Regions from separate parts of the Bacillus sp. CGMCC 1.16607 genome, predicted to be linked through region 1. Evidence: riboswitches for the same ligand, from Rfam matches in the RefSeq annotation. Region 1 holds a riboswitch; each other region holds the start of a gene.
What was found. A riboswitch is a leader RNA that binds a small molecule or an ion and turns the genes downstream of it on or off. The one in region 1 is predicted to bind cyclic di-GMP.

Region 2: it holds a riboswitch for cyclic di-GMP, as region 1 does, so the genes downstream of both, ACFSO7_RS22585 (DUF5667 domain-containing protein) here and sinI (DNA-binding anti-repressor SinI) in region 1, are expected to answer to the same signal.
Region 3: it holds a riboswitch for cyclic di-GMP, as region 1 does, so the genes downstream of both, ACFSO7_RS01010 (hypothetical protein) here and sinI (DNA-binding anti-repressor SinI) in region 1, are expected to answer to the same signal.

What each region holds. Positions count from the first base shown of each region.
Region 1 is NZ_JBHUJX010000019.1:332,428-340,135, forward strand. Features, by position in the region: gene ACFSO7_RS14020 (HD-GYP domain-containing protein) at 1-653, opposite strand, end outside; gene map (type I methionyl aminopeptidase) at 811-1,560, opposite strand; gene ACFSO7_RS14030 (helix-turn-helix domain-containing protein) at 1,891-2,220, shown strand; gene sinI (DNA-binding anti-repressor SinI) at 2,270-2,416, opposite strand; cyclic di-GMP riboswitch class I at 2,448-2,540, opposite strand; gene motB (flagellar motor protein MotB) at 2,781-3,530, opposite strand; gene motA (flagellar motor stator protein MotA) at 3,523-4,317, opposite strand; gene ACFSO7_RS14050 (DnaJ family domain-containing protein) at 4,492-4,869, opposite strand; gene ACFSO7_RS14055 (hypothetical protein) at 5,045-5,203, shown strand; gene hutH (histidine ammonia-lyase) at 5,509-7,032, opposite strand; gene ACFSO7_RS14065 (DNA topoisomerase III) at 7,283-7,708, shown strand, end outside.
Region 2 is NZ_JBHUJX010000036.1:33,301-41,008, reverse strand. Features, by position in the region: gene ACFSO7_RS22595 (DEAD/DEAH box helicase) at 1-860, opposite strand, end outside; gene ACFSO7_RS22590 (SWIM zinc finger family protein) at 853-2,451, opposite strand; cyclic di-GMP riboswitch class I at 2,962-3,065, shown strand; gene ACFSO7_RS22585 (DUF5667 domain-containing protein) at 3,157-4,782, shown strand; gene ACFSO7_RS22580 (5'-nucleotidase C-terminal domain-containing protein) at 5,206-7,386, shown strand; gene ACFSO7_RS22575 (N-acetylmuramoyl-L-alanine amidase) at 7,704-7,708, shown strand, end outside.
Region 3 is NZ_JBHUJX010000004.1:34,122-41,829, forward strand. Features, by position in the region: gene ACFSO7_RS01000 (methyl-accepting chemotaxis protein) at 1-231, opposite strand, end outside; gene ACFSO7_RS01005 (hypothetical protein) at 289-999, opposite strand; gene ACFSO7_RS01010 (hypothetical protein) at 1,061-1,429, opposite strand; cyclic di-GMP riboswitch class I at 1,561-1,647, opposite strand; gene ACFSO7_RS01015 (kinase) at 1,777-2,376, opposite strand; gene ACFSO7_RS01020 (M15 family metallopeptidase) at 2,674-3,354, opposite strand; gene ACFSO7_RS01025 (copper resistance D family protein) at 3,659-4,735, opposite strand; gene ACFSO7_RS01030 (copper resistance CopC family protein) at 4,737-5,366, opposite strand; gene ACFSO7_RS01035 (heavy metal translocating P-type ATPase) at 5,419-7,554, opposite strand; gene ACFSO7_RS01040 (ArsR/SmtB family transcription factor) at 7,547-7,708, opposite strand, start outside.

The DNA.
Region 1 (7,708 bases):
TGCTCTTCCTTCAACCCTCTTGGAAAGCCCGATCCATTAAATGCTTCATGATGCTGGTAACTCATGTGTGCTGATAATAAGCTAACTTCCCTGATTTTCCGTAAAAATTCAAAGCCAGCTACAGGATGCTGTTCATAATCATGAGTCAACTGCTTTCCAATATCATGCAGCAAAGCTCCGACAGCTAAATCTCGCAATTGTGTTGGTGTATAATTTTTCTTCTTCGCTAATTGAATCGTCAGCAAAGCCACATTTACAGAATGGGCATATAAACGTAATTCTTCAGCTAAATAGGTTGTAGGAATTAAGACAACCGCTTTTCTTTTTGCTGTCTCCTCTACGATCAGATTGGCAAGCCTCCCGATTTCCCTAATTGGAAATTCCTCTTTTTTATCAATTGATTGAAAAGCTTGTTGTAAAAGTCCAATCCCATCAATCCATGTCGGCATATCTAACACTTCATCCATCGAAATCCCAAATGAAACGGCATCTTCAATAAAAAGGTAATATATATCCATACTTTTTAATTTTTCTAAATAAGTCGGATGAATTGTCCGCCCTGCTGCTAACAGCACCCTTTTTTGTTTATCAAAAACTGGTCGTGCTAGCTGCATTGTTTTTTCATTGTAATCGTCAATTGTTATTAATCTCATACGAACCCTCTTCTTTGAATTTGCCTTTTTATTATCTATCTCAGGCGCCATCATCGGCTCGAAGTCAAAAGCCCATCCGTCATAAAGGTTAACGAAAAACCAACAGCCGTCTTGATCGTTTGCTTGTCGCTTAAAGCTTGGCGCCTTTCTGCTTTTCTTAAACTTGTTCTGTTAAAATAATCGCTCCATCCTTTGTAATGGCAATGGTATGCTCATATTGCGCAGAATTTTTTCCATCAATTGTTCTTGCGGTCCATTTATTATTATCCATCTTCGTCCGGTAATCACCGATATTCACCATCGGTTCAATCGTAAATACCATTCCCTCTTTCAGACGTGCCCCTTTTCCAGGCAAACCATAGTGTGGCACATCAGGTTTCTCATGAATGGTTCCACCAATTCCATGACCGATAAAATCCCGAACAACGGAAAAACCTTCTGCCTCGACAAATGTTTGGATTGCATGACCGATATCACCAATACGATTTCCTGGTTTTGCCACTTCAATCGCTTTATAAAGAGATTCCTTTGTTACTTTTAAGAGCTTGGCGGTTTCTTTAGAGACTTCGCCTACTGCATAGGACCAAGCGGAATCAGCTAATCCTCCATTTAGATTAACGACCATATCGATCGTAACTATATCTCCCTCTTTAAGTGGCGTTTTTCGAGGAAATCCGTGACACACTTCATCATTAATACTGGCACAAGTAGCATATTCATATCCTTTATAACCTTTTTGTTCAGGTGTTGCCCCATTTTTTTTCAAAAAATTGTCCACAAACTCATTAATTTCCCAAGTCGTTACACCCGGTCTAATCATTTTAGCAATTTCTTTATGGCAGGCAGCAAGAAGTTCCCCAGCTGCCTTCATTTTATCTATTTCACGAGGTGATTTTAATATAATCAAAGTTTTCCCTTCTTTCCATTCAAAATCCATGTATTAAGGCTATCTTTCATTTTACCCCTTTTTTTAACATAGAAAAAGATTTATGCAGAACATTTTGTTAGGTTATATGTAGGATTTTGTTGTTCAAAGGTTTGATTGACTAAGTAAATTGTTGTCAGAAAACTAAGTAAAAGGCACCACTTTTACCTGTAGGAACAATGCACAAAGGTAATTTACATTTCAATCCTCCCTTTTTACTATTTCCATAAATTATCTGTTCTTTATATGGAACTTTTTAATTTATTTTGTTATAATGGTTAAAACTAAATACATTAAAGTGAGTGAATCTCAATGATTGGTGAACGTGTTAAACAACTGCGATTAGAAAAAAGAATGTCATTATCCGAAGTTGCCGAACAAGCTGGTGTGGCCAAATCGTATTTAAGTTCTTTAGAAAGAAACTTACAAACTAATCCTTCGATTCAATTTTTAGAGAAAATTGCTGCGGTACTAGGGGTGTCTGTCGATAATTTAATTCATGATCCGATAGATAAAGAAGATTTGGACACAGATTGGTTAAAGTTGGTCCAAGAAGCGATGGGCTCTGGGATATCAAAGGAACAATTTCGTGAATTCCTAGAGTTTAATAGATGGAAATTAAACCAAAGTAAGAATGAATAATTGACAAAAAAAGTATTTCTTCTCATGAAGAAATACTTTTTCATTCTCTTTATTTTTCAATCAATAGCTCTTTAATTTCATTCCCGTGTAGGAATTCTCTGATTGTGCTTAAGTCCATTCCAAGTTGCTTTGCTTCCATAATTAGTTGAACCCATTCTTTGTCTAAATCTTTTAACCAGTCCATTCTCCTACTCACCCTATCTCCCCCAAAATACATCATCTGTATCCCAGGCAGTTCAGCCATCATCGTAATGTGACTACATTACCTTAGATCTGCAACTTTGCGCCCCTACCTTTCAATAGGTTAGCCCTTTTCTGAATTCCTACTTAAGGATTATTTCTAAAGTTATTATATCTAGTTCATTTAGAGTAGGGTGTTGTTTCTTGTCATACACTTTACTATTCTAACCATCTTTTTCCAACAACTTCTACCAAATTAAGACATTTTGTGCTAACATGCTGAATTTTCATAAAAATTAGAATGTTACTACAACATCGAATAAGTCAAAATACTGCTACATAAGTCGAAAATAAATCAAAGAAGACTAAACAGAAAATGTCTAGTCTTGGTAACGCGGAAGAATTAATATCTCAACACGTCTATTTTTCGCTTTTCCTTCTTTTGTATTATTCGATGCTACTGGTTGATATTCACCAAATCCTGTTGCTCTAAATAAACGTGGATCTAATTTATCATTGTTTAATAAAACCTTTAAAAAACTAGTAGCCCTCATAGTACTTAAATCCCAGTTTGACTCGTATTTCGAATTATTAATCGGCACATTATCTGTATGCCCACTAATAATGATATTTCTTGGAGGATTCATAATGAGTAAACCCGAGATTTCATTAGCGACCTTTAAATCCTTTTTACGAATTTCTGCTTTTCCAGAATCAAATAACACATTATCTCGAATTCTTACTAATAAACCTTCATCCGTAAGCTCCGTGCCAAGTTTATTTTGTAGTTTATTATCACGAATATACTGATTAACCTTCCCCTGTATATCTTCTAATTCTTTGTGGTCTTGATCCATTTCCTCTTGTGTTGACTCTTCTTCCTTATCCTCTTTCTCTGCTTGTGTTACTTTTTCAAGAACTGGCGAAGGAAATTCTAATACACCCTCACCACCAGTGAAAATTTGATTAAACGCTTTTGACATAGCATTAAACTTTTGGGCATTAATCGAGCTCATCGAAAATAATACTATAAATAAAGCAAGTAGCAATGTTAAAAGGTCTGCGTAAGGTATTAACCATGATTCATCAACATGGTCTTCATGGTGATGCTTTTTTTTACGCCTACTCATCCTTTTTCACAACACTTTCCTCAAGGAATTTTTTACGTTCACCTGCAGGTAGATAAGAAGCCAGTTTTTGTTCAATAACTCTCGGCGCTTCCCCTTCCAAAATGGATAGAATTCCCTCAATCATCATTTGCTTTTGTTTTACTTCTTGTTTCGATTTTCGTTTTAATTTATTTGCGAAAGGATGCCACAAAACGTAGCCAGTAAAGATTCCCATTAGTGTTGCAACGAATGCCGCTGAAATTGCATGTCCTAATGCTTCGATGTCATTCATATAACCTAATGCGGCAATTAGTCCAACTACTGCTCCAAGAACTCCCAGTGTCGGAGCATATGTCCCCGCTTGAGTAAAAATAGCGGCACCAGACAAATGTCGTTCCTCCATCGCCTCAATCTCTTCGGAAAGAACATCGCGAATATAATCTGCACTTTGACCGTCAACAGCTAAAGATAGACCATTTTTTAAAAAAGCGTCGTCCACTTCATTTGTTTTAGCTTCTAAAGATAATAATCCTTCTTTACGAGCAAGTTGTGCCCAGTCTGAAAACATTCTTATTAACTCGGTGTGAGACATTAATTTCTTTTCTTTAAATAGAATGCCAAAAAGCTTTGGTACCTTTTTTAACTCATTTGTTGGAAAAGCAATGGTAACTGCTGCGATTGTCCCAAGGATAATAATTAGAAGTGCTGCGGGGTTCCCTAATGCAGACGGACTTACTCCCTTTAAGAACATCCCATACCCAACTGCTATGATTGCTAATATAATACCAATTAACGACGTTTTATCCATAAAACCGTTCACCTATCTTATCTCAAACTTTAAAATCTTTCTGTTATATTTTATTTCGACAATTTTTCTGTTTTCTTTAGAAAAATTTCGATACAAAAAAAGAAAGACTACAGGTATAGTCCTTCCAGAAACCTATTTTTTAGCGCAGCCTTGCCAAGGAATATGCGCTTTTAATTATTTAAACAATTTTTTATCAATTTTAGTTTCATAATTCTTAAACATAGATGAGTTCGTCTTTTTGCCTCTTTTCGACATAACTTGATTAAATCGAAGGAGTTTCTCATTTAAATTTTTTTGTAGTTTTTGTTTTTCATCAGGGTCTTCACAATTGCGCATTAATCCTTCAATCGTCATCATTTCTTGCTTTATCTTGTTTTCTTCATTTGAAAATCCAGCATTTTTCATTAAGCGATAAGCCATTCGTAAGTCTTCTGGAATTCCCGATAAATCTTCTAGCTTCAAAGGTTGACCAAAGCCAGGTAAATTTTCAAACTCCCCATCTTCATATGCCTTACGAATTTTATGATCTGAAACAATCGACGAAAAATCCATCAATAATCCCCCTCGAACAGCATGTTAATTCCTAATCTCATTATAAACGAAAGGGGAGAAAGATACATTTTATTAGTCTGAAACTTTTAATACTACGCAACTCATTTCCTCTTTACATACTTATCACCTATGAAGGGAAATCTATCGTTGTCAAAGTGAAAGGAGTCGATAAATTATGGCACGCGGAAATCATTTCGAACATAAAAAGAAAGGTCATCCAGGCGATCTTCCGAAAAACAATCAAGTAGAAAGACAGGCAAAACAAGCAATTGAGGATGAGGAATTCATTGTTACACAAGAAGCTTTTAAAAATCGGGTAGAGGAATCTGAATAATTAGAAAAGCGTAAGCGCCTTGATCAGCCCCGATAAAGAAGACTGGTCGATTGGCGAGAGAAGCGAAGCCAGAGACCTAGTCGCACTTATGCAAACCGTTCTTTGGTTTGCCAAGCAAATGCTTCGCCACCCAGAAAGTCGTTCTTTGACTTTTTGGGTGGCGAACTTTTGACCTCGAGGTCGACAAAAACGCGACGTCCTGTCGCATTGTCGACACTAGTACATCCTGTACGTCGGGGCTAGGCGCTGAAGCTGGACAATTTACAAAGGGATAAGTCCTTGAATTTGGACTTATCCCTTTAAAATTATGCTTCCTGTTTTGTGGTTGGATGAATCAACATTTCCTCAACAGAAGTGTTTTTCATCCATTCTGCTAATGCTTCAATATCCGTAGAGAAAATGCGATCCTTCACAATCGAAGGCATGATTTCACGAGCATTTTCAAACATGGATCTAGTCGCAGATGCCATTAGGTCGACCCCACGATACTCTAAAGCCTGCAGCGCACACATAATCTCGATAGCTAATACTCTACGTGCATTTTGAATAATTTGATATGCATGACGAGATCCGATTGTCCCCATACTTACATGATCCTCTTGATTAGCAGATGATGGAATCGAATCCACGCTTGCTGGGTGTGCCAGCGTCTTATTTTCCGAAACTAATGAAGCAGCACTATATTGTAAGATCATCGCACCTGATTGTAAGCCTGGCTCTGGACTTAAAAACGGTGGTAAATCATTTAGTTGTGGATTGACTAAACGTTCGATTCTACGCTCAGAAATATTGGCTAACTCAGCCACTGCAATTTTCATGAAATCCATTGCAAAAGCGATTGGCTGCCCATGGAAATTTCCACCTGAAACGACCATATCCCCATCATGGAAAATAAGCGGATTATCTGTTGCCGCATTGATTTCAATTTCTAATTTCTCTTTCACATAATCCAACGCTTGCCAGGATGCACCATGTACTTGTGGGATACATCTTAACGAATAAGCATCTTGTACGCGGACCTCTCCTTGGCTAGTTGTTAATTTACTATCCTTCAAGTAACCTCTTATTCTTGCCGCCGTATCTACCTGTTGCTTGTATCCTCGTGCTACATGAATTTCTTCTGCAAAAGCATCCATAATTCCTCTATGGCTTTCAAGTGAAAGGGAAGCAATGAGTTCTGCTTGATAAGCCAAATCCTCAGCCTCTAAATACCCTACCACTCCCATAGCAGTCATCGCCTGCGTACCATTAATTAACGCTAAGCCTTCCTTTGCCTCAAGCGTCAAGGGAGTCATTCCTTCTAAAAATAACACCTCGCCAGCTGGCATTCTCTTTCCTTGATAAAAGACTTCGCCTTCGCCAACAAGAGGCAAGACTAAGTGTGATAACGGCGCTAAGTCCCCACTAGCACCTAACGAACCTTGTTGTGGAATAACAGGAACAATATCTTTATTAAAATGCTCAAGTAATCGCTCAATGACAACTGGTCTGATGCCTGAATAACCCTTTAATAATGCATTCGCTCTTAATAAAAGCATCACTTTTGAAACGATTTTCGGGAACGGTTCTCCAACCCCACAAGCATGGGAACGGATCAAGTTAATTTGCAGCTCTCTCACATCATTTTGGTCGATAGGAACATCACTAAACTTTCCGAATCCCGTGTTGATGCCATAAACTACTTTTTGGTCTGCCACAATTTTATCAACCGCATCACGACTTTTTTGAACAATGGCTAAACTTTCCTTGGATGCCGAAACATTCAACCCTTTCTTCAATATCACTTTTACTGTGTTTAATGTTAATAAATGACCGTTTAATTCAACCATCTTTCTCACCTCTACCACTTTAATATAATAAAGAAAGAGCCTGGATTAATTTAATCCAGACTCTTTTGAAAAAAACTATTTAAATGATTAGTTGGGTTTGTATGCAACATCGCAATCCTCTTCCTTTAAGGAAACATTTGAATTATCTAAAAATACATACCATTCATTCTATTCTATGCTTTCCCCTCGAATTTTGTCAAGAAGCTACATTTTTCGGTATACTGTTAATGGAATGAAAGGAGTTTTTTTCATGAAATCATTAATTTTAGCTGAAAAGCCGAGCGTGGCTAGAGAGCTTGCTCGTGTACTTGGCTGTAAAAACCAATCCAAAAGCTATATAGAAGGCCAAGAATACATTGTAACCTGGGCTCTTGGACATTTAGTTGAACTAAAAATGCCTGAACAATATGATACAAAATTTAAAACTTGGAATTTAGAGGATTTGCCAATCATCCCTGACAAAATGGGATTAAATGTGATGAAACAAACACATCATCAGTTTCGGGCTATTGAAAACTTGTCTAAACGCAACGATATTGGTGAAATCATCATTGCAACCGATGCTGGACGAGAAGGTGAATTAGTTGCCCGTTGGATTTTGGAAAAAATTAGATGGCGCAAACCGCTTAAAAGATTATGGATTTCATCCTATACAGATAAAGCAATTAAAGACGGA
Region 2 (7,708 bases), on a different contig from region 1:
CCCTGTAACCATGGGAAAATTCTCACCCAACGCATCTCAGTTTCGCGAATCGTGTCAGCATACTTTCGCCATTTCGCTGGAAGCGCCCCCGTATCAAACATTTGCTCTGGGTTCGCTCGGTCGCGTACGAAAAGGTCGAGCGTCCAATCAGGATTGGGCGACATTGATGGATCGTGTGCTTCAAGCTTCCCGAAAGATTCCTCCACAGCTGCACTAAACTCGGGTTCGTCTAATCGAAGACCAATCGTGAATGGAGCTGCATTTTCCTTCAACCCAATCCATTCAAGCCAAGTATCCTCATCAAAAAAGGCCGACAGCATGCCAGGCGGGAAGTTTTGTTTTTGCAATAAAGAAAGCTTTTCGCCGAGCCATTTTTTCGTTTCTTTATTTTGATCTAGGTGGGCATTTAATGCATCGTGAAACCAATCAGAAATATAAGCTTCGACCTCTTCTTCCCAAAAAGAAGGATCAAATTCTTCCACCACTCGTTTTGGAAGCTGCCAACGAAATTCTCCTGATTCTAATGCTGAAAAATCGGGCAGCCAGTCTTTCTCTGTAATCGCTTCGAAAATTGATGGAGCGGCAGTAAGGCATAGCTCAGCCTGTTCATCCCATTCCCATTCGATAAAGGGGTTGAACTTTTCATGGGCAAAAAGGGTCGCAAGCCGCCAGGCATCCAGCAGCACTGCTTCATTTTTCACCTCTAAAAAGGCGCCGTAATAGCTTTCGCGGTGACGCCCAAACAGCAAGTTCTTCCACTCATGGACAGGGAGGTGGACACCATCATCCAGTGCACTCACGGCAAAAACGCCGTTATCCCATTTTTCTACCGTAATCATTAGTTTCTTCGTTCTAAGCATGGATTAACTTACCCCTTTGGCATTCTTCATGAAAGGCGCGCAGACGCTTCGTTTTTTCAATCAACTGCTCGAAAAATTCGTCCCATTCTGGAGTGCGCTTCAACTTTTTGTAAACCGTCCGAAGCTTTTTTAACTGGCGGACCGCCTGGCGATAGCCTTGGCGGTTTTTTAAATCAATTTGTGCTTGAATCGATTGATGATACAGAATGACTAATATTTCAGGGTTTTGCACAGCGAGTACGTTGACACGGTCTTTTCCGACCCATTCTAAATCAACACCGATATACGCTTGCAACTCACACCAGCGCTCATAATCCCCGCCTTCAAATAGAAACGTATCATAAGAAACATAACTATATGGCAGCAAAACTTTTAGTGCTTGTTCGTATAGGTCATTGTTCTTCGTTTCCGAGCAGTAAGGAAGGATCGTTTGGATGACGGCTCTCGTAAAGTGGCGACATTGTTGGTCGTCACGCTCTACATTCATATAGGTTTTCGAGAATTCCACAAACAGCTCGATATAAGGCTTCAATCGTGACCAATCCTTTTTCGCAGTCAATAAATCAATCCAATAGAATAGGAAAGTGACAGCCGAGGGACCGACAGTTTGGATTTTTTCGAGCGCTTCAGCGTCCCGATTTAAGAGATAGAGCTGATGAATTTCCGCTAATTGATATACAAAGAGCTGGCTACCGGCAAGTTTTCCTAGCTCTTCCTCGCGCCACTCTTTTCGTTTAAAAAGATTCGTCCATAGCACACGGTACAGTATCAATCTCTCAATTGGATAGGTTGCGGCACCTTCAAGTATATGACTGGAATCTGCCCGCAAACTCGTTAAAAATTCATCAAAAGCAAAAGGCATCGTCTGAATTCCGAGCTTATGAACGAATTCCTCCGCATCTTCTATCAGTTCGTCGAGGATAGGAGAGAAGTATTTTTCGAATTGGTCTAGATCTTCAGCCAACTGGACCAGTTTTTGAAAGGAAAAGATCGTCGCAATCAGTTCATAAAGGAGCTTCCATTCTGCCTCAATTGGTGCGGATGCCCGAATCCGGCGCTGGTAAACTTGAAATAGCTCCTTTAATACATAGGGATTGGGGATCTTCTTCGGTGTTAAAATCGCCTGAAAGCTTTCATCAAAAGCTTCAATCCAGCGGTCATAGTTCGGCTTCAACGTTCCACTTGCCTTAAACAAATCCTTGGCCCGCTGCAACCCCCATTTGGCCGCCGCATTTTTTTTCATTAAAGGTTCGCGCCACTCATCAACCCATTCTGAAACACTACGTATTTTTGCATAGGCAGCAAAAAAAACAGCAAGCTTATGGCGACATAAACCGAAATTCGGGCAAGCACAATCACTCATATCAAAAAAAGACAAATCAAGCCGAACCTTCACAGGAGTGACATCTTGGACCGTCGCAAAAACTTGGTCACTTTCAAATTTCAATTGATACACCAAGCCTTGACGATACAAAAGCATCCCCTTTTGCACAAGCTTGGCATCCTCCTCTGCACCCGGCTGAAGTGTCGTCGCCACCGTCTGCGCAACAAACTTCAGCCCCTGCTCCACATTCGTAGGCAAAGCCTCCATCTTCCTGGCCCCCATTTCTGCGCCAACTCTGTTTGGCACATCCCGTTTCCTGAAAAAAATATATTCTATTATTATACCCAAAAAAAGGGTGGCTGACATCACTGAAACACGTGGCGCGGAAAATCTGTCAGGAAAATTTGTTGTTTTGCTGGAGATCGTTTGTCGGATGGGAATCAGAGTTGGGGCAGGTTGAACGCGGTAGGCAGACCGTTAAACCCTGTGATTTGTGACAAAGTCCGATAGAAATGTGAACTTGTCCGATAGGCTGGATGCTTTGTCCGATAGGAAACTAAATGAGTCCGATAGACTCGATAATTTGTTCGATAGCACCCCATTTTAGTCCAGAAGTCAGTTCGCCTGAGTCCAATAGGTATCAATTTCAGACCAAAATGCTGTCTGATAATCCCAATCTCCCTTTGTTAAATGCGCCAAAAGTACTGTTTTCTGAAGAGTGTGTCGAATTTTGTATACAGTTTAGGTCAATGGGAGTAGAATTTAATTAACATTTAAAATCCGAAAGGGCAAACCTGAGGAAATTCAGGGACGCAAAACTAGAGGGGCTAAGGTCATGATGGGGAATACACCGGAAATGATGATGCCAGCCAGTTACCGAAGATCGACCGGTTTATTGCTAGTCTTCGGAGTAGCTTTTTTTTGTTGGATTTTAATTTGTAAAAGACATGTTAAAACCAAGGGGGAATAGTGATGAAGAAAGCAATTTTGACTACCGCACTGGCGTTCACATTAAGTATGGGAACATCAGCATTTGCGGAAGAGAATGGGACAAGTACTTCTACTACCGAGGAACAAGGGGCAAATGTGGAAGTCACTGACAAAGTCGAAACAGTAACCAATCAGGAAACAGTCGTAGATTCAGAAAACACCGTTGAACCTGGAATGACGCCAGATAAATTTTTCTATACATTTGATCTTCTTATGGAAGATTTGAAGTTATTGGTGACGTTTGACTCACAGAAGGAGGCCGAGCTGCTCCTTCAATTTGCCCAAGAGCGATTAGCGGAAGCAGAAGCGATGACAGCAGAGGAAAAGAAATCTTTTGTCGAGCAGGCGGTGACAGATTATCTTGCATTGCTTGAAGAGGCAGGAGATAAGGTGACAGAGGTTATCACAGATGAAAGTGTAGCGGGTGAGGCAAAAGATGAGCTCACGAATGTTTTGGAAGAAACGACGGTTGTAACGGATGAGGTTACTGATCAGCTTGATCCAGAACAACAAGAAGACGTGGCCACGAAAACAGATCAAGCCTTATTAGTTGCGCAAGTGGTACAAGGATTTGACGTGGAGATTGTGAAGAAGTTAAGACAAGAAGAATTAGGCTACGGACAAATTGCCCAAATTATATCATTATCCAATATTAGTGGAAAATCGATAGAAGAGGTTACTAAGTTATTAGAAGAATCAGGTTTTGGTCAAGTCATGAAGGAGCTTGATATTAATATCCACCAATTGAAGCAGCAAAGGCTTGTCCAAAAAATAGGCTCTCTAGAAGCATCATTGGAATCAGCACAAGCCAGTGGAGACACAAAAACTCTCGCAAAGCTTGAAAGACAATTAAACACATTAAAAAAGAAAAATGATCGATTTTTAGCGGCAGCTGGTACATCTGAACAGGAGGAAACGCCTGACAGCGAAAAGTCCAGCGAAGAAGGTACCACAACAACGGAGGAAACACCTGTAAGTGAAAAGTCCAGCGATGAAGATACCACAAAAACAGACGAGACAGTAAACGAAGCTTCAGTTTTAACAAGTGCGGAAGAGGTAAAAGGAAGTATTACAAAGACCGTAACAACAGCGGCGATTTCTAATCAAAAGGCGAAAGGCCACCAGCCGACAACACTGGCATCTTCAGGAAAAAAAGAAATGGCTGAGTCAAGTAAGAAGGAAGATATACAAGTCGTTGCGACTGCCAACAAGGTAGCGAAAGGTCAAGAAAAGCGTGATGAAGGTAAAAAAGAAGCAACGAAAAAAAATGAGGTAATCATAAAGAAAGAATCAAAAAAGCAAGCGGAAGTTCAAAAAGAAGAAACAAAGAAAAGTGAAGTAGTTCAAAAAGAAGAATCAAAGAAAACCGAAGTAACTCAAAAAGAAGAACCAAAGAAAAATGAAGAATCCAAAAAAGAAAAGCAAAAAGAGGAGCAAACGGATGCTACGGAAGCTGAAAGCAGTAAGGAAGAGGCAGAAGAAGTGAAGTCCGAAAAGCAAGAACCTGTTGAACAGAAAGAAAAAGGAAATCAAGACAACGGCAAAAATGAAGATGCTCATGAAAACAAAGGAAACGGAAAATCAGAAGAGAAAAAAGGGAAAAAGTAAATGTACTTCAAAGAGTAGTGGGTCTTGCCGCTACTCTTTTTTTAAAAGATAAGAAAGTATAACATTTTCGGACTTCGAAAATTTTCCAGCGCAAGCGTCCTAGCCCCGACGTACAGGATGTACTAGTGTCGACAATGCGACAGGACGCCCGAGCCCTTGTCGACCTCGAGGTCAAATGTTCGCCAGCCAAAAAGTCAAAGAACGACTTTCCGGCTGGCGAAGCATTTGCTTGTCGGGGCTGATCAAGGCGCTTGCGCTTTTCTTTGGAATTTGTTAGATCTATTTACATTCTAGGAAAATAGTTTCATTTCCGTTAAATTTGTTATTAATTTCTGTACTTTTATACTATTAAAATAATATTCTGTTAAAATAGTCTTTGGTTCGACAAAAAATCTAAACTTCTAGAAGAAAGAGGTAGAATGAATGTTACGTAAATACCGTAAACAATTAATTAGTGTGGCTTTGACTTCTGCGCTTGCAGTCGGGGCTTTTGCAGCGCCATTCAGTACTACATTTGTACAAGCTGAAACGAACAATATTAAGGTGCAACTTTTAGGTGTTAATGACTTACATGGTCAACTAGACTATAAAGAATCTTTCGATTTAGATAAAGATGGAAAAAAGGAAACGCCAGTTGGTGGAATTGAATTTTTAGCGGCGTATTTAAAAGAAGCTGAAAAAACAAATCCGAATACATTAATCGTTCATTCCGGGGATATGGTTGGAGGAAGCCCGCTGATTTCCGCTTCTTTCCAAGATGAGCCAACGATTGAAATTTTAGAGGCGATCGGATTCGATGCGGGAACACTTGGTAACCATGAGTTTGACGAAGGGATAGCAGAATTACTTCGTATGGTTAAAGGTGGCGAGCATGCGAAAGGAACAAAGAACTATGACGGTATTAATTTCCCAATGATCTCGGCAAACGTGTATGACAAATCGACTGGAAAGCTAATCTTAGATCCTTATGCGATTAAGGAAATTGGCGGAGCTAAAATTGGTTTTATTGGCGTAACGACTCAAGAAACTCCATCGATGATCGTTCAAACTGGAAATGAAAACCTTCAAATTACCGATGAAGTAGAAGCAATTAATAAGTACGCAAAGGAATTAAAGGATAAAGGCATTCAAGCAATCGTTGTGTTAGCTCATAATCCAACATGGCAAGATAACAATAATTCCGAATTTGATGCAGGGGCAATGGCAGAAAAAATGGACGATGCAGTGGACGTCATTTTTGCGGCTCATAACCATGTAGAAGTGAATAAAGTAGTCGACAATAAATTAATTGTTCAAGCTCAATCTTATGCAAAGGCTTTTTCTGATGTGGATTTAGAAATTGACCCAGCGACAGGAGATATTGTTAAAAAAGAAGCGAAAGTTCATCAAGTCTTTCAAAATGTTTATGAGGCAGATCCAACAGTTAAAGAGATTTTAACCAAATATGAAAATGAAGTAAAAGCGATTAAAGAGCAAGTTTTTGGTGAAACAACGATTGAGATGACTGGAAAATATCCGAGTCGTGGACCAGTCGGTGACCATGGAATTGGAAATATGATTGCTGATGGCATGAAAGCATCTATGAATGCTGACTTCGCTCTTATGAATGGTGGAGGCGTACGTGCGGGTATCGACAAAGGGCCGATCACATTAGGTGACCTATTCACGGTGCAGCCATTTGGAAACACACTTAACAAAGTCAGCTTAACAGGTGCGGAATTAAGAACCGTTTTAAATGCACAAATTGACCCAGTTAAAGGATTAGACTTCCAAATCGCAGGTTTCAAGTACACTTGGAATGGTAAAACAAATAAAATTGTCGATATCATGTTCCCGGACGGTAAGAAAATTGATGAAAGCAAAGAGTACACGGTGGTTGTAAACAACTATATGTACGGAAACGCGAAATACCGTATTGGCGAATTAGCTGGATTTAAGTTTGAACAGGGCGTTGACGATCTTCAAGCATCTATCGATTATGTAAAATCATTAAAAGGGCCTATCGAATATAAAGCAGAAGGTCGTATTAGTGAAGTAACTGTAACGTATCCTGCATTTACGGATGTGAAAGCTGGATCGTGGTCAGCTGAGTATATTAAACAGCTTCAGGAGCTTGAAATTGTAACGGGTACAAGTGCAACAACCTTCTCTCCAGGTAAAAATGTATCACGTTCACAATTTGCTTCCATGCTTGTTCGTTCTCTAGGATTAACAACATCTGAAACTAGTAAATTTACTGATTTAGGTAATCTATCTGCAACCGTAAAAGCAGAAGTAGCAGCTGCAGCAGCAAACGGGATTGTATCTGGTAAAACAGACACGACATTTGAACCATTAAAGCCAATTACACGTGCAGAAATGGCAACGATGTTAGTTCGTGCCTACAATTTAAAGAACAAAACGGAATACAAAGCGAAGGAAACTACTTTCACTGACATCGGTGGCTTAAATGAAGAAATGAAAAACGCAGTCGCTTCTGCTGGGGAACTTGGCTTTGTTAACGGCTTTGACGCAGCAGGAACACAATTCAAACCAAGCAACACAACGACTCGTGCCGAAGCAGCAAAAGTAGTGGGCTTATTTTTACAACCCAAAAAACAATAATAGATAAAAAGGTTGAGAGCATCGCTCTTGGCCTTTTTTCAATAATATAACTTTTTTGGACTTCGAAAATTGTCCAGCTCCAGCGCCTAGCCCCTCGAGGTCAAATGGCGCCCCAAAGATGAGGTTAAAGAGCAAACCTCCCCTTTGGGACGGCATTTGCTTGTCGGGGCTGATCAAGGCGCTTGCGCTTTTCTTCCTACCAATCTCCTATTTTCCAATTTCGACAGGTTTCGGGTGGAACGTGTCGTATGATTAATGCTACAATGTAGAAAAATGTAAAGTAGGAGGGACAAGCAGTTGTGAGGAGAATATTTTTTGTGAG
Region 3 (7,708 bases), on a different contig from region 1:
AAAAAACTTCTCCCTTATACTGCTGAAAAACTCAACCATTTGATTAAATATAGCGTAATCAGAACTTCTTTCATCAACTTTGTTTATGATATTACCTGCTGATATTTCTTTCATTCCATTTAGTATTTCTTTATTAATATGAGGATGATGTTTTAGCGAAAAATATCGGTAAGCAAAATACACCGAAACTCCTATTAAAATAACAATTATACCTAGCATAATAGCTTCCATGATAAATAAATCCCCTAACTCCTATTAATTATTGAAAATGACTTCATTATGAATATTTTAAAGTTCCTTTAAAAGGATATATGTTCCATCCGCTACATTTGCAGGAATACCATTCAACTTACTATTATCCTGATATTTATGAACAATATCATTTCCTTCTAAGTCTTTATATTTTTTCATATTATGATATTTTTCCATTACTCGTATCGACTTCGGGTTTGTCGCTTCACCTAAAACAGCCTTCAACCCTTGTGAGGATGCCTTTGTTATCAATCTATTTCCTAATTGCTGAATAATTTCGTGACGGCCATGTTCAGCTATTACTCCTATCATGAATAAGTGTAATAACTCTCCATCTTGGATGTCTTTTCCGTTTCGTTTTTTATAATCTTCCATGAAACGTTTATCCACATCCTCCAGTACACGCAGAATGACATTCATATCATAAAAAGAACCTTCAAATATATCTTCTCCGATAATCTCTGGTGCATTTGTATCTCCAGCAAGAACACCAACAACTTTTTTATTACAGTCCTGAGCGACTGCGCAATATCCCTGCTCTACTGTAGATTCTAAATAATCCTTGGTAAACTTATAGAAATCTTCATAACCTATGTTTAATTGACCTACCATCGGTTCCTGAACCCATTTTCCTGAAACATCCATTCCAACAAATGAACGAGCTAGACACTCAGCTGCTTCCTGAATTAAAGCTGTTTGTTCCTTCGTTATAATTTCATATGTATACAATTCTAGTGTTGTTTGCACTTATTGAACTTCCTTTCAAATTTCAAAATAAAAGCCCCTTTTAATGTTTTGGGACCTAGCGTTATATCGAATGAGGGACACGATCGACAAATGTACCTGGGAAATCAATTCTTTCAAGTGCATTTCTAACTTGCACTTGAGCAATTTTAGATGAAGGTTTTACTGCAAGGATATCCTTGAAACCTAAGCTAGAATAAAATTGCATCGTTTGCTCTAATTGCGGTACTACTTTCGACGGGACTGGTGTTTGGTGAGTCGCATCGACAACAAACGTATAATCTTTTCTTGATACTTTATTAATTGTTTCCTGTAAATCTATCATATAACCTTCTGCATCCTCAGCTCTCATTAATCCATGCACCTGTACATGTACTTCCTTCGCAGATTCATTAATGGCCATTTTATATTTCTTTTTATCTACAACTATCATCTCTGATCTCCTTTTTTCCTATAGTCTGCTATACTTCATTGTCGACCTTGCACGGTTTTTCTGGGAATTTTAAAAAATAAAAGCTATCCCCTATGTAGATAAGGATAGCCAGATAATCGATTGTTATTATACTTGGCAACCCGACTATCATTATCCAAGAGGATTTTAGACTCGTAGCTTTGCGTCCTTACCTTTCGATAAGTTTGCCTTTTTCAATTTTTTTAAATAGTTCTAATCTCACACTAATATATTACTATTGCATTATAAATTAATTACATTTTTTTGTCGAATTAGAAATATTTTCTTAATTTACAGACAAAAGGACTAACACATTTTAGATAAAGCTATTAAGATTTTAAAACCATATTAGCTTGTGCCTTTGGAAAAACAGTATCTAGGTAAAAGTCTTCTGCTTTCCAGTATCTATTTTGAAACTTTTCAATATTTTTTTGGGTATTTTCACTTTCTCGTTTAAATCTAATCTCCCTTGGACAATCCAAGTAAATGACAAAATCAAAATAATCTCTCCATTCCTTTCTCTGAAGAAATACACCCTCAACAATAATTAGGCAATTTTCTGGTAAACTGATAGTGTGGGTACTATGAGTATCATGCGATGCTTCATAAAGTTGGAGAGTTACCTGTTCTGAAACTTTTAATTTTTGAAAAAGGGATTCTTTTAAGCTGTTAATATCCCATTGTAAGTAGTAGTACTCATACCATTCTTCATAGGATGTATTGTATCTTTTATTTTGTTCAACAATATAATCATCTAGATGAAACACCAATACAGTTAATTTACCCTCTTGCTCTTCCATCTTTCTAATATGATTTACTAATGTAGTTTTTCCTGATCGGCTTAATCCATCAATCCCTACTATAAAACGCTTTTCTTTGTCAGCCATTCCTGAAATAGTTTGTATTATTTCCGTTACTAGCTCTTCCAAATAATTACACCGCCTATCTAGTTAGCTTCAACGCTATGCAGATCATTTTATTTTTTTCTTTTTCCTTTACTCGTTAGCTCTCCTGCTATTAAGCCCAGGAGAAAATTGGTAATAATCAATTCACTTTCACCGGTCACAATTAATGTTAGAACAATAGATACTATCCCAAATAAAAAGCATTTAATGTCATATAAACCTCTCACTTAACCTTTCGATTATTTTTGTGTATTTTTTTAGATTATCATTTCTTATTGTTCCAGAAGTCTCCTTTTAAAATGAATCATAAGTATGTATAGTCTACTTCTTTAATAATTTCTTTAGTTCATTCTCTGATACAGGTAAGTAAAGCGCGTTTTTAGCATCAGTCATTACTGCCCAATACTTATCACCATATGACCAATGCCACCATTCCGTAAAATAATTAACAAAACCAACCGCTACCAAGGCTTCTGCAAGTATCTTTCTATTCTTCTTTGCTTCTAAACTTATATTTTCAGCGTCAAAATAGGTCGCATAATCTGTTTCATGAGGAATAGCATCAAATGGTGTACCAAGATCAAGTTCTCTCCCATAAGAATCTATAAGGGTTATATCCACGGCAGCCCCCGTTGGGTGAGGTGCCACTTCGGGTGGAGCCACATATTTTGAGGCTTCAGCCCTTATAGCGTTTATTTCCTGTATGTTGGAAGTCTCTTTAATTCGATTCATTGAATTTTCAATAGCCATTTCTTGAACATGTAAAGGCCTGTATCCCTCTTTAAGGAGAAAAGACAGACCTTCCGGAAGTAACTTTTTTGCTAAGGAAAGCTTAGTTGCAATCGATAAGCGAACACAAGAAAAATAACGACTCCTCTGTTCAAGAGTTGGGTCTATTTTAATACTAGGGTCAAAGATAGCAAGATTTACAAACGGTTCATTGTAATTAGGATCAACCATCATATTATTTATTCTAGTGTCGCTCATCAAGATTTTCTCCATAATTTTATTCCTCTCCAATGTAAAAATACATCCAATCTTCCTGTTACCACTTGCTCAAACACTACATTTTCAAATTATACTCTTCCATTAATTACAATAGAAGTTTCTTTAATGATACGCTCCCTCACTTGCCATTATTTAGACATAGCTCCCTATACAGAGGTTTCAAAAATAATCCAAATGATCAACCTGTAAATTCCGAGTCCATGCGTCGTAATCACAAGTAGCTACTGCAACAGGATTCCCTCCCCGAAAAAATGAGCCGCCATTTCTATGGCAGCTCATTTTAGTCTATTCAGGCAATTTAAATATTTAAAGTATTCATTAACCCCAGATAGAAAGCTAATATATAGCTAATTCCAAATAAGACCGCTAGTATTGGCTTAACTTTTTTAAAACTAGCCAAAATCAAAAGCAAAAATAGGATAGAAAGGGTAATCAGAATGATCGAATGGAAAGAAGGGTTGATTGTCAAATGAAGAATAGACGAGATATCCTTTCCTATTAACCACTCTACCAATTTAGAAGCACCTTCTGATTTAATGGTAAATTCCACCTCATGTGGAGGTGATAAAGTCCCCAAAATACCAGTTACATAAAAAATAAGAAATATGAAAATACTCTCGGTCTTAATCCAAGGAAGAGGATTAAAAGATAAATTTGATAAAGACCTTTTGGCTAAAACTCCATTTATAAAAGCAAAAACTAAAACAGGTATAATAGAAATGTGTTTTAAAAGTAACATCTGCCCATAAGGTAGTACCCATGCTTTAACATAATCCTCCGGTTCCACCACAAAAAACATTAGGAATAGTCCACTAACTAAGATAACGATTAAGCATATACTTGCTAATGGGGTAAACCATTTTAGAAACTTAGACCAGAGGGGCTGCTCTTTTGCAAACCAGGCCACATGGATTAATATCCCCGTCCATAATGTAACTACTAGAAAATGAATTGTATGAGTAATTGTTCCAGTTAAAAAGGACAATGATGCCACATGGCTAGAGTATCCTATAGCTAAAATCATAAGAAATAACAATAATGCTTGTAAATATTTAGATCCTTCAACATAAAGGGTCATCCACAAAAAGGTTGCCATAAAACCGATAAATATCCAAGCTCGTCCTACTTGAAAATCGGTAAGAACAGAATGTGTCGCTAAATTTAACCCTACACTATCTTTAAAATAAAATATCACCTGTATCACAGGTCCAAGAGAAAATATAATAACGCCAAGTGTGGACAGGAGTAAAGCAGGTTTGGGTAGATAGATTTTAGGTTTATTCTCTTGTGATACGAATTGTAAGGCTACGTGTCCTACTAAAAATGAAAACATAAGGTAATTACCGAGTTCTGCAATAGGTATTAAGAAATTCATATTAACTCTTCCTTCTAAAAAGCGATCGGATACCCACAATGAAGATCAAAACAAAAACTACTATGCTAATGGTTCCCACCATGTTGTTTGATTTATTTTGACCGCTATTATTTTGTGAATCGGTAGTCTTATCATCTTGCTGTTCAGCTGATTCATCATTAGTAGGTGGATTTTGCGTTTCAACATTGTTTGATTCTTTTTGTACTATAAATGGAATAATACCTTCTATCGCATGTCCGTCTTCCCCTGCTATTCTCCATTTTACTGTATAAGAGCCATTGTCTAATGGTTGTGATAGTGTGCCAATCATTTGAGTTTCTTGTACTTTCACCTGATCAAGTGGGATTTTAATTTCACCTTTCAGCAATTCCATCGTGCTTAGTTCCTCAATTTCGCCTTCAAACTGAAGGCTGATTTCCACCAAATTACTATCAATAATTTGTCCCTCTTGAGGAAAGGAAGACTTGATTTCAGTATGGGCATTAACCATTGTTGGTCCAGTTAATGTAATGATTAATATGATTATGTATAATAGTTGCTTCAAATCTTTCCCTCCATTTGGATACCAGTAATTTTTCGATACAACATAAACCGGTGACCAGCATTTATAAATGATCTGGATTCCAGCCATTATTCACTTACTCTCTCCCTTAAAAAAGCTTCCCAATAAAGGGAAGCCCATCTTATTTATCTTTTACTCGGAGAAGTCGTAAGCTGTTTAACGTAACAATAAGAGTAGCACCCATATCTGCAAAAATAGCAATCCACAATGTTAACCATCCAGGTACTACTAATAATAAGGCGACAAGCTTAATTCCTAATGAAAAAGTAATATTTTGTTTAATAATGTTTAATGCTCTTCTACTTAGTTTTAAGGTAAACGGCAGTTTTCCTAGATCGTCTGCCATTAAAGCAATATCAGCTGTTTCTAATGCCGTATCTGTTCCAGCGCCACCCATAGCAATTCCGACCGTAGAAGCCGCTAAGGCTGGTGCATCATTCACGCCATCACCGACCATTCCTACTCGGTCGTATTTATTTCTTAATTCCTTGATAAAGGCTAATTTATCTTGTGGCAGTAATTCTGCTTGAATATCTGAAACACCAACTTGTTTACCAATGGCATTTGCCGTTCCGGAATTATCCCCTGTTAGCATAATCGTTTTTTGAACACCAAGTGAGTGGAGTTTTTGAATAACGTCCTTACTGTTTTCTCTTAACTCGTCAGCCACCGCCAGTAATGCAACGACTTCTTTTGAAGTACCGGCAACCATTACCGTTTTTCCTTGGTTTTGAAGCTCTATAATTATGCCTTTTAAGTTGTTAGGAATGCCGTTCGGTACGATTTCGTCAAACAAATTCGGACTACCTACATAGTACGTTTCACCATTTACGTTTCCTTTAATCCCCTTTCCGGTTATGGAAGAGAAGTCTTCAATGGCAATGCTTTTATAAGGTAAATTATCTTGCTCCGCTTTTTTCATAATCGCTGAAGCCAATGGGTGTCCCGATCCATTTTCTAAAGCCGCAATGATGGTTAGAATCTCATTTGAGTTTGTATTTGGTTGCGGTAAATAGTCTGTAACCACTGGTTCACCTTTTGTTAAGGTGCCTGTTTTATCAAAAGCAATCGCTTTTAGCGCTCCCATTTCTTCTAAATGAATTCCACCCTTAATCAAAACACCATTTCTCGCAGCATTTCCAATTGCCGTCACAATTGATACAGGAGTGGAGATGACCAAAGCACATGGACACCCTACCACTAGCACAGCTAATCCTTGATAAATCCACTTACTCCAATCGGCATCAAATAGCAGCGGCGGAAAAATGGCAACTCCTATTGCAATTAAGATAATAATCGGTGTGTAGTATTTAGCAAAACGATCAACAAATGCTTGAGAAGGCGCTCGTTCTGCTTGAGCTTCCTCAACTAAATGAATAATCTTGGCAATTGTGGTATCGTCCACATGTTTGGTTACCTTAACTTCGAGAATCCCTTCCTCATTTAAAGTTCCCGCAAAAACTTCATCATCCACTGTTTTGGAAACCGGAACTGATTCACCTGTGATGGCGGCTTGATTGACGGACGAAAGGCCTTTTACTATGGTTCCATCCATCGCAATTTTTTGGCCTGGCTTAACAACCATGATGTCTCCAATACGGATATCATCGACCTCAACCATCAATTCTTGATTACCTCTCCGAATCAAGGCTTCTTTTGGTGCAATATCCATCAAGGAACGTATGGATTGTCGTGCCTTATCCATTGAATAGGATTCAAGTGCTTCACTGATGGCGAACAAAATCACAACCGTTGCGCCTTCTCCCCATTCCCCGATAAATGCAGCTCCTATAATAGCAATTGTCATTAATGTTCTCATATCAAACTGTAAACGGACTAAATTTTTAAGTCCTGTTCCAAACAAACGATAACCACCAATGATAATGGAAGCTGTATAAGCGATAACCGATGTCATACTCTCCTCACCGTTTAATTCTCCTGATACCCACCCCATTAGTAAGAAAACTAGAGATGCAATAACAGTTGAATGCTTCTTCCAAAATGGTTCTTTCACTTCTTCAAATCGTTGTTTTTCAGGTATCACTTTCAATTTTTCAAAAGCGCCTGCTTTTTCAAGTTCTTCAATGGTTGTATCCCCATATACGGTAAGTTTGGAAGCCCCAAAATTGACACTAGCATCTGAAACACCATCCAGGTGTTTTACGTTCTTTTCGAACTTAGTGGCACAGCCAGCTCATGAGAATCCTTGAATTCGGTAAACCGTTTTTGCCTGTGATTGCTCTAACGCCTTATCCATTTGCTTTCCCCTCCTGTTGATGCATAAAGGCAATTTGTATCAATTGTTTAACATGATCGTCATCCAATGAATAAAAAACTAATTTGCCTTCTTTTCGATATTTTGCTAACCCTAAATTACGGAGCAATCGTAAATGATGAGACGCGGTAGCTGT